2 regions of the Actinocrispum sp. NPDC049592 genome follow, and region 1 is predicted to be linked to the other one. Evidence: riboswitches for the same ligand, from Rfam matches in the RefSeq annotation. Region 1 holds a riboswitch; the other holds the start of a gene.
What was found. A riboswitch is a leader RNA that binds a small molecule or an ion and turns the genes downstream of it on or off. The one in region 1 is predicted to bind glycine.

Region 1 (4,208 bases):
AAGTCGGCACCGTCCTGGGAGCGGCCGATCCTGATCTCGGCGCCACGGCCGTTGATGGCCGTGAACCTGGCCGGGGCGTCCCGGCGGATCCGGACGGGCGCGGGATTCGTAGTCACAGCAGCATTAACGCACGGATCTCGCCGGAAATGCCCGAAGGTGAGGGAGATCGCGGGTCAGTCCCGTGGCCGCACAACGGCCGTCTCGTAGGCGACGATCACCAGCTGGGCGCGGTCCCGGGCCTGCAGTTTCGCCAGCAAACGACTCACGTGCGTCTTCACCGTCGCCAGGCCGACGTGCAGGTGCTCGGCGATCTCGGCGTTCGACAGGCCGCGGGCGACCAGGGCGAGGACCTCGCGTTCGCGTTCGGTCACCCCGGCCAGCTCGCGGGCCATCGGCGCGGACGGTTCCGGCCGGCTGGTGAACTCGGCGATCAGCCGCCGGGTCACGCTCGGCGCCAGCAGGCTCTCCCCGGCGGCCACCACCCGGATCGCGGCCAGCAGGTCCGCGGGCGGGGTGTCCTTGAGCAGGAACCCGCTCGCACCCGCCCGCAGCGCCGAGTACACGTACTGGTCAAGGTCGAACGTGGTCAGCATGAGCACGCGCGTCTCCGGGATCTCCGCGCAGATCCGCCGGGTGGCCTCGATCCCGTCCATCTCCGGCATCCGGACGTCCATCAGCACCAGGTCCGGTCGTTCGGCCAGGGCGACGGCGATCGCCTCGATCCCGTTGCCCGCCTCACCGACCGTGGCCAGCCCGGGCGCGGTGTCGACCAACACCCGGAAACTGCCCCGCACCAGCGCCTGATCATCGGCGACGACCACCCGGATGGTCATGACACGGGCATCCGGGCCGACACGGCGAACCCGCCCTCGGGCCGCGGCCCGGCCGCGAAACTGCCCCCGTACATCGTCACGCGCTCCCTCATCCCCACCAGGCCATGCCCGGTCCCCGGCGTCCCACCCGGTCCGGTGTCGGTCACGTCCACCCGGACCTCGCCATCCTCGACCACGACCCGGACCGTGCAGGTCACCGGGCCCGCGTGCTTGACCACGTTGGTCAGCGCCTCCTGGACGATCCGGTAGACCGACAGTCCCAAAGCCTCGGGGATCTCCGCCGCGGTGACGTCCAAGGTCACGTCCACGCCCGCCGCCTGGGCGCGTTCGACCAGCTCAGGGAGGTTCCTGAGGCTCGGCGCCGGAGCCAGGTCGGCGGTCTCGGATCGCAGCACGCCGAGCATCCGCCGCATGTCGTTGAGGGTGGCCCGGCTGGTCGCCTCGATGATCCGCAGCGCGTCACGGGCCTCTTCGGGGCGCTGGTCGGCGACGTGGTTGGCGATGCCCGCCTTCACCGCGATCAGGCTCATGCTGTGCGCCATGATGTCGTGCAGTTCGCGGGCGATCCGCAGGCGTTCGTCGTTGACCAGGCGGGACGCGTAGTCGCGACGGGCCTGCACGGCCCGGCCCATGGTCCACCCGGCGAGCATGATCGCGGCCACGAACAGGAAGTACCCGACCGGATCGCGCCACGACTGCGTACTCAGCCCGTTGATCAGGCTCGCCGCTGCTGACGCGGCCAGACCGGCGGCGAGCGCGGGCACCGGGCGGCGGTTCAGCACACACAGCGTATACAAGATGCATACAGCCGGTATCCATGGTTCACGCAGGGCGTTCACGACGTTCGCGGCGAACGAGAAGGTGAGCACCACGACGTAACTCGGCACCGGCCAGAGCCGCCGCACGGCCAGCGGCGCCGCGGACAGGATCGCGACGACCCAGCCGAACCAGAGCGGGCCGCTGTAGGACGGCTGGGCGTCGACGATGTCCAGGAAAGTCAGGTGCGCGACGGTCATCGCGGCCGCGACGGCCGAGTCGAACGCGACCAGCTCCCACAGCTGCGGCCGGCGGGCGAGGAACGGACGGTCACCAGGCACGGCCCGACGGTATCGAAGGTGTTCCGCATGGCGCGTCCAGCTGTGGAACGTCATCCCCGAGGTGGACTCCCGCCTGGTCGGCAGCGTAGTTTGACGGCAACTGAATATGGCGCCGTCACGAGCCGAGGCGGGAGAGTCTCCGCAAGGAGCACCGAAGGAGCAAACCTCCCCGCAATCTCTCAGGTCCAGCTACCGCCCCGGCCAGGCCACTCTGGAAAGCAGGTCCGTCCGGGACCTCACCAACGGTGCAAGCCGCGTCCGCGGCGAAGCTCTCAGGTACCACGACAGAGGGGGAGTTCCGTACCCGAACTGGAGGAGCTCCCATATGTTCGATCAATCTTTGTCCACAGTGGACCCCGAGGTGGCCAAGGCCGTCGCCGCCGAGCTGGACCGCCAGCGCGGCACGCTGGAGATGATCGCCTCGGAGAACTTCGCGCCGGTGTCGGTGATCGAGGCGCAGGGATCGGTGCTCACCAACAAGTACGCCGAGGGCTATCCCGGCCGCCGCTACTACGGCGGCTGTGAGCACGTCGACGTGGTCGAGCAGCTGGCGATCGACCGGGTCAAGGAGCTGTTCGGCGCCGAGCACGCGAACGTCCAGCCGCACTCCGGCGCCCAGGCCAACGCGGCCGCGATGCTCGCCCTGCTCAACCCCGGCGACACCATCCTCGGCCTCGACCTCGCGCACGGCGGGCACCTCACGCACGGCATGCGGATCAACTTCTCCGGCCGGCTGTTCAACGTCGTCGCCTACCACGTGTCGGCCGAGACCGGCCTGGTCGACATGGCCGAGGTGGAGCGGCTGGCGGTCGAGCACAAGCCCCGGTTGATCATCGCGGGCTGGTCGGCGTATCCGCGGCAGCTCGACTTCGCCGAGTTCCGCCGGATCGCGTCCGCGGTCGACGCGTACCTGATGGTCGACATGGCGCACTTCGCCGGCCTGGTGGCGGCCGGGCTGCACCCGAACCCGGTGCCGTTCGCCGACATCGTCACCACGACCACGCACAAGACCCTCGGCGGCCCGCGCGGCGGGGTGATCCTGTCCCGCCAGGAGCTGGCCAAGAAGATCAACTCGTCGGTGTTCCCCGGTCAGCAGGGCGGCCCGCTGGAGCACGTGATCGCGGCCAAGGCGGTGGCGTTCAGGATCGCCGCGAGCCCGGAGTTCGCCGACCGGCAGCGCCGGACGCTGGAAGGCGCGCAGATCCTCGCGGCCCGGCTCAACGGCCTGCCGGGCATCAAGGTGCTCACCGGCGGCACCGATGTCCACCTCGTGCTCGTCGACCTTCGAGAGTCCACACTGGACGGACAGCAGGCCGAGGACCTGCTGCACAGCGTCGGCATCACGGTCAACCGCAACGCCGTGCCGTTCGACCCGCGGCCGCCGATGGTCACCTCGGGCCTGCGGATCGGCACCGCCGCGCTGGCCACGCGCGGCTTCGGCGCGCAGGAGTTCACGGAGGTTTCGGACGTGATCGCCGAGGTACTCACCGGTCAGGACATCGAACCGGCCCGTGCCCGCGTGCAGGCGCTGGCCGGCAAATTCCCGCTCTACCCGGGGCTGTCATGACCATCAGTGTGTTCGACCTGTTTAGCGTGGGGATCGGGCCGTCGAGCTCGCACACCGTCGGCCCGATGCGGGCCGCGCGCACCTTCGCTTCGGGGCTCGCGGCCTCCGGAGTTGTTTCGGAGACCGCTTCGGTGAAGGCCGAGTTGTTCGGTTCGCTGGGCGCCACCGGGTACGGGCACGGCAGCCCGGCGGCGGTCATCCTCGGGCTGGAGGGTGAACGGCCGGAGGACATCGACACCGACACGGTCGCGCCTCGCGTGGCCGCGATCCGGGCCTCCCGGCGGCTCCGGCTGATGGGGGAGCACGAGATCACCTTCGTCGAGGACGACGACCTGGTGATGCACCGGCGGAAGTCGTTGCCCGCGCACCCCAACGGCATGCGGTTCGCGGCTTTGGACGCCTCCGGGGCCGAGCTGGCCTCGCACATGTACTACTCGGTCGGCGGCGGGTTCGTCGTCGACGCCGAGGCCACCGGTGAACTCCGGATCGTGCCGGACACGACGGTCGTGACCTACCCGTTCCGCACCGGCGCCGAGCTGCTGGACCACTGCTTGCTCAACGGCCTGTCGGTCGCGGATGTCATGCTGGCCAACGAGTTGGCGTGGCGTTCGGAGGACGAGGTGCGGTCCGGGCTGCTGCACATCTGGGACGTGATGCAGGAGTGCGTCGCCAAGGGGTGCACCCGCGAAGGCGCCCTGCCCGGCGGCCTGC
Region 2 (4,208 bases), on a different contig from region 1:
CACGACGTCGCGGGCGTTGTCGCCGCGGTCCCGGTGGTACGCGCGAATCGCCAGCAGACCGGCGAACTCGCCCTGGCTGCCCGCGTTGGGCTGCAGGGAAACCGCGTGGTAGCCGGTGATCTGGGCGAGCCAGTCCTCCAGGTCGGTGACGATCTTCAGCAGCCCGGCGGCGTCCTCGGCCGGCGCGAACGGGTGCAGCGAGGAGAACTCCGGCCAGGTGATCGGCTCCATCTCCGCGGTGGCGTTGAGCTTCATCGTGCACGACCCCAACGGGATCATGCTCCGGTCCAGCGCGACGTCCTTGTCCGACAACGCCCGCAGGTAGCGCAGCAGCGCGGTCTCCGAGCGGTGCGTGTGGAACACCGGGTGCGTCAGGTACTCCGACGTGCGGTGCAGCTGCGCCGGGATGACGTCCGAAGTGGACAGATCGAGCGCGTCCGCGTCCGCCGTGAGCCCGAACGCCTCCCACACCAGGGAAAGGTGTGCGCGGGTGGTGGTCTCGTCGCAGGAGATCGAGATGTGGTCGCCGTCCACCTGCCAGAGGTTGACGTCCAGGTCCCGCGCCGCCCGCACGATGTCCGAGGCCCGGCCCGGAACGCGCACCCGCAGCGTGTCGAAGAACTGGTCGTGCACGACCTCGACGCCGCCGGCCCGCAGACCGGCGGCCAGCACGACGGCCATCCGGTGGGCCCGCGCGGCGATCTGCTTGAGGCCCGCGGGACCGTGGTAGACCGCGTACATCGACGCGACGACCGCGAGCAGGACCTGCGCGGTGCAGATGTTGCTGGTCGCCTTCTCGCGGCGGATGTGCTGCTCACGGGTCTGCAGCGCGAGCCGGTAGGCCATCGAGCCGTCCGCGTCGGTGCTCACCCCCACCAGCCGGCCGGGCAGCTGGCGCTCCAAACCCTTGCGCACGGCCATGTACCCGGCGTGCGGGCCGCCGAAGCCCATCGGCACACCGAACCGCTGGGTCGTACCGACCACGACGTCCGCGCCGATCTCACCCGGCGACCGCAGCAGCGTCAGCGACAGCAGGTCCGCCGCCACGACGACCTGGGCACCCCGCGAGTGCGCCTCGGCGATCAGCTGCGAGTGGTCCCGCACGACACCCGAACCACCCGGGTAGGACAGCAGCACCCCGAAGAAGTCACCCTCGGGCAGGCCGTGGGTCAGGTCGGCGACGACGACCTCGATGCCCAGCGGCTCCGCGCGGGTCTCGATGACCGCGATGGTCTGCGGGAACGTGTCGGCGTCGATCACGAACCGGGCCGAGCGCGACTTCCCACCGCGCCGCACCAGGGTCATCGCCTCGGCGGCCGCGGTGGCCTCGTCGAGCATGGACGCGTTGGCGACCGGCACGCCCGTGAGGTCGGCCACCATGGTCTGGAAGTTCAGCAGCGCCTCGAGCCTGCCCTGCGAGATCTCCGGCTGGTAGGGCGTGTACGCCGTGTACCAGGCCGGGCTCTCCAGCACGTTGCGCAGGATCACCGGCGGGGTCTGGGTGCCGTAGTAGCCGAGGCCGATCATCTGCGTCATCGGCCGGTTACGCGCCGCGAGCGCCCGCAGCTCGGCCAGCGCCTCGGTCTCGGTGGCGGCCGGCGGCAGGTGCATCGCCAGGTTCGTCTCGCGGATCGACGCGGGCACCGCGCGCTCGGCCAGGTCGTCCAGCTCGGCGGCGCCGATCGCCTCGAGGATCCGGGTCAGCTGCTCGGGGCGCGGCCCGATGTGCCGGTCGGTGAACGGCGTGCCGTGCTCAAGCGCGGCGAGGGACATCCGGTCCAGTGACATCTCGGCAGTCATCTCGGCCTCCGGGCGGGGTGCGGGCAAGGTGCGTCAGCCCTCCCCCTCTGTCCATGCCACGCGGGCGCCTGAGAGTTTCACCCGCGCCAATGCGGGCTTTCACCGTCGGCGGGGCCTCGCGGCCCGCTTTCCAGAGGCGTCTCCCTCATGCGGTCCCTTGTGCCTGAGAGGTTCCGGGGAGGAATTGCTCCTTCGGCGCCGGAGAACCGGTCTCTCCCGCGTGAGATCAGCGACTACCCGCAGAGGATACCGCGCGACCGGTCAACCGCAGATCATCTGGGGTTCAACTCACGCTGCGCGCGCGTCGCCTGGCGGACAGCTCGTCGTCATGCGGGATCAGCTCGGCACCGTCGGCCCGCTCGGCGGGGAACTCGTGGATGGTGCCGCTGATCTCGCGCATGGCGCCGCTGACCGCGATCCCGAACACGCCCTGGCCGCCTTGCAGCAGGTCCACGACCTCCTCGGGCGAGGAGCACTCGTAGACGGTCGTCCCATCGCTGAACAGGGTGATCTTCGCGAGGTCACGCACGCCCCGGCGGCGCAGGTGATCCACGGCGACCCTTATGTTCTGCAGCGACACCCCGGTGTCCAACAGGCGCTTGACCACCTTCAACACCAGGATGTCCTTGAACGAGTACAGCCGCTGGCTGCCCGATCCCTGGGCCGTGCGGATGGACGGGGCGACCAACCCGGTGCGCGCCCAGTAGTCCAGCTGCCGGTAGGTTATGCCCGCGATCTGGCACGCGGCGGGACCACGGTAGCCGACCAGTTCGTCCGGCAGTGAGGCATCCGGGAACAGCTCGCCCTGTTCTCCGGCGTCCACGCCGCCGAGCGGACTCTCGGGCCGATGCTCCACCATCACGCCTGCCTCCCATCGTTCCCGGCGCCCGCCCCCAGAGCGGGCCCAGCCGGGGTCATGAGCATCCGACGCCGATCCGCCCTTACTCAGGTGGATCGTCGTCGTTGGCTCTTCATTGACGGTAGGACGGGAGGGCACCCCGGTCAACGCGACGCGCGGAGAGCGGGTGACGTGGTACACACCACTCGAAGGTTTGAAACCTGTTCAGCGGACGACCTGCGGCGTGCGGTCAGGTGTCCGCTCCCCTAAAATCCTCCGGCGACACCGAGTCGAGGAACTCGCGGAACTTCTCCACCTCGTCCTCCTGCTCGTCGGGGATGATCAGGCCCGCCTCGGCCAGCACGGAGTCCTCCGCGTGGATCGGCACCCCGATCCGCAGCGCCAGCGCCACCGAGTCGCTCGGCCTGGCCGACACCCGGATGTCCCCGTCGAACACCAGCTCGGCGAAGAACGTGCCCTCGCGCAGGTCGGTGATGCGGACCTGTTCCAGCTCACGGCCCAGCGCCGCGATGACGTCCTTGAGCAGGTCGTGGGTCAGCGGCCGCGCGGGCCGGACTCCCTGCTGTTCCAACGCTATGGCGGTCGCCTCGACCGAGCCGATCCAGATCGGCAGGTAACGTTCGCCCTCGGTCTCGCGCAGCAACAAGATCGGCTGGTTTGCGGGCAGCTCGACCCGCACGCCAACGACGCGCATCTCGCTCATCGGCCATCGCCTCCCTGGAGCACGCTCGAACCGCGACGACCCCCGCTGCCTTGAGGATCGCGCATCGTCATCTTTGACGCTACCCGCCATCCGGGCCTCACGCTTGACATCCCATGCAACCAGATCGATCACGATCGGCCCACCATGTGCACGTCACACCCTATTTCACGCAAGCGGTACGTGCCCGGAACGAAACCGGCGCGAAAGTATGGGCCGGGCGGGCGAAACGCGTAATGGCTCGTCAGCGGCCTGGTGCGACGCCGAGTCACCACGCGGGCACGAAATCGCCCGGCACGAACCTGCCGTGTTCGCGATTTCGTTCTCCCCTAAGGGTTTTGCGGTCCGGCGGGCAAAGCAAGACCGCGGACCGGAGTGTGCACCCCGGTCCGCGGTGGCCAACTGCGGGCCGATCCACACCGGGCGACCCCCGCAGGTCACCCAGTGCATATCCGCCCTCTGTTACGCCTGGCTGCCGGTCAGGAACACCAGCCGGAACTTGCCGATCTGAACCTCGTCGCCGCCGGCCAGCACGGCCTGGTCGACCGGCTCGCGGTTGACGTAGGTGCCGTTCAGGCTGCCCACGTCGATCACCACGAAGTCGCCGCCCTCGCGGCGGAACTCCGCGTGCCGGCGGGAGACCGTGACGTCGTCGAGGAAGATGTCGCTGTCCGGGTGGCGGCCCGCGCTGGTGGTGTCCCGGTCCAGCAGGAACCGGGAGCCCGCGTTGGGCCCACGCTTCACCACGAGTAGGGCCGATCCGGCCGGCAGCGCGTCGATCCCGGCGACGGGCGGCTCCGGCTGGGCAGGCGCCTCGCCGCGTTCGACATCGGCGAGGAAGTCGGCCCG

Region 2: another riboswitch for glycine. It lies ahead of gcvP (aminomethyl-transferring glycine dehydrogenase); the one in region 1 lies ahead of glyA (serine hydroxymethyltransferase).

What each region holds. Positions count from the first base shown of each region.
Region 1 is NZ_JBFAPA010000026.1:27,930-32,137, forward strand. It holds gene AB0J95_RS46060 (OsmC family protein) at 1-116, opposite strand, end outside; gene AB0J95_RS46065 (response regulator transcription factor) at 174-833, opposite strand; gene AB0J95_RS46070 (histidine kinase) at 830-1,930, opposite strand; glycine riboswitch at 2,049-2,135, shown strand; gene glyA (serine hydroxymethyltransferase) at 2,256-3,497, shown strand; gene AB0J95_RS46080 (L-serine ammonia-lyase) at 3,494-4,208, shown strand, end outside.
Region 2 is NZ_JBFAPA010000016.1:20,199-24,406, forward strand. It holds gene gcvP (aminomethyl-transferring glycine dehydrogenase) at 1-1,788, opposite strand, end outside; glycine riboswitch at 1,941-2,029, opposite strand; gene AB0J95_RS33630 (MerR family transcriptional regulator) at 2,084-2,659, opposite strand; gene AB0J95_RS33635 (bifunctional nuclease family protein) at 2,889-3,362, opposite strand; gene garA (glycogen accumulation regulator GarA) at 3,822-4,208, opposite strand, start outside.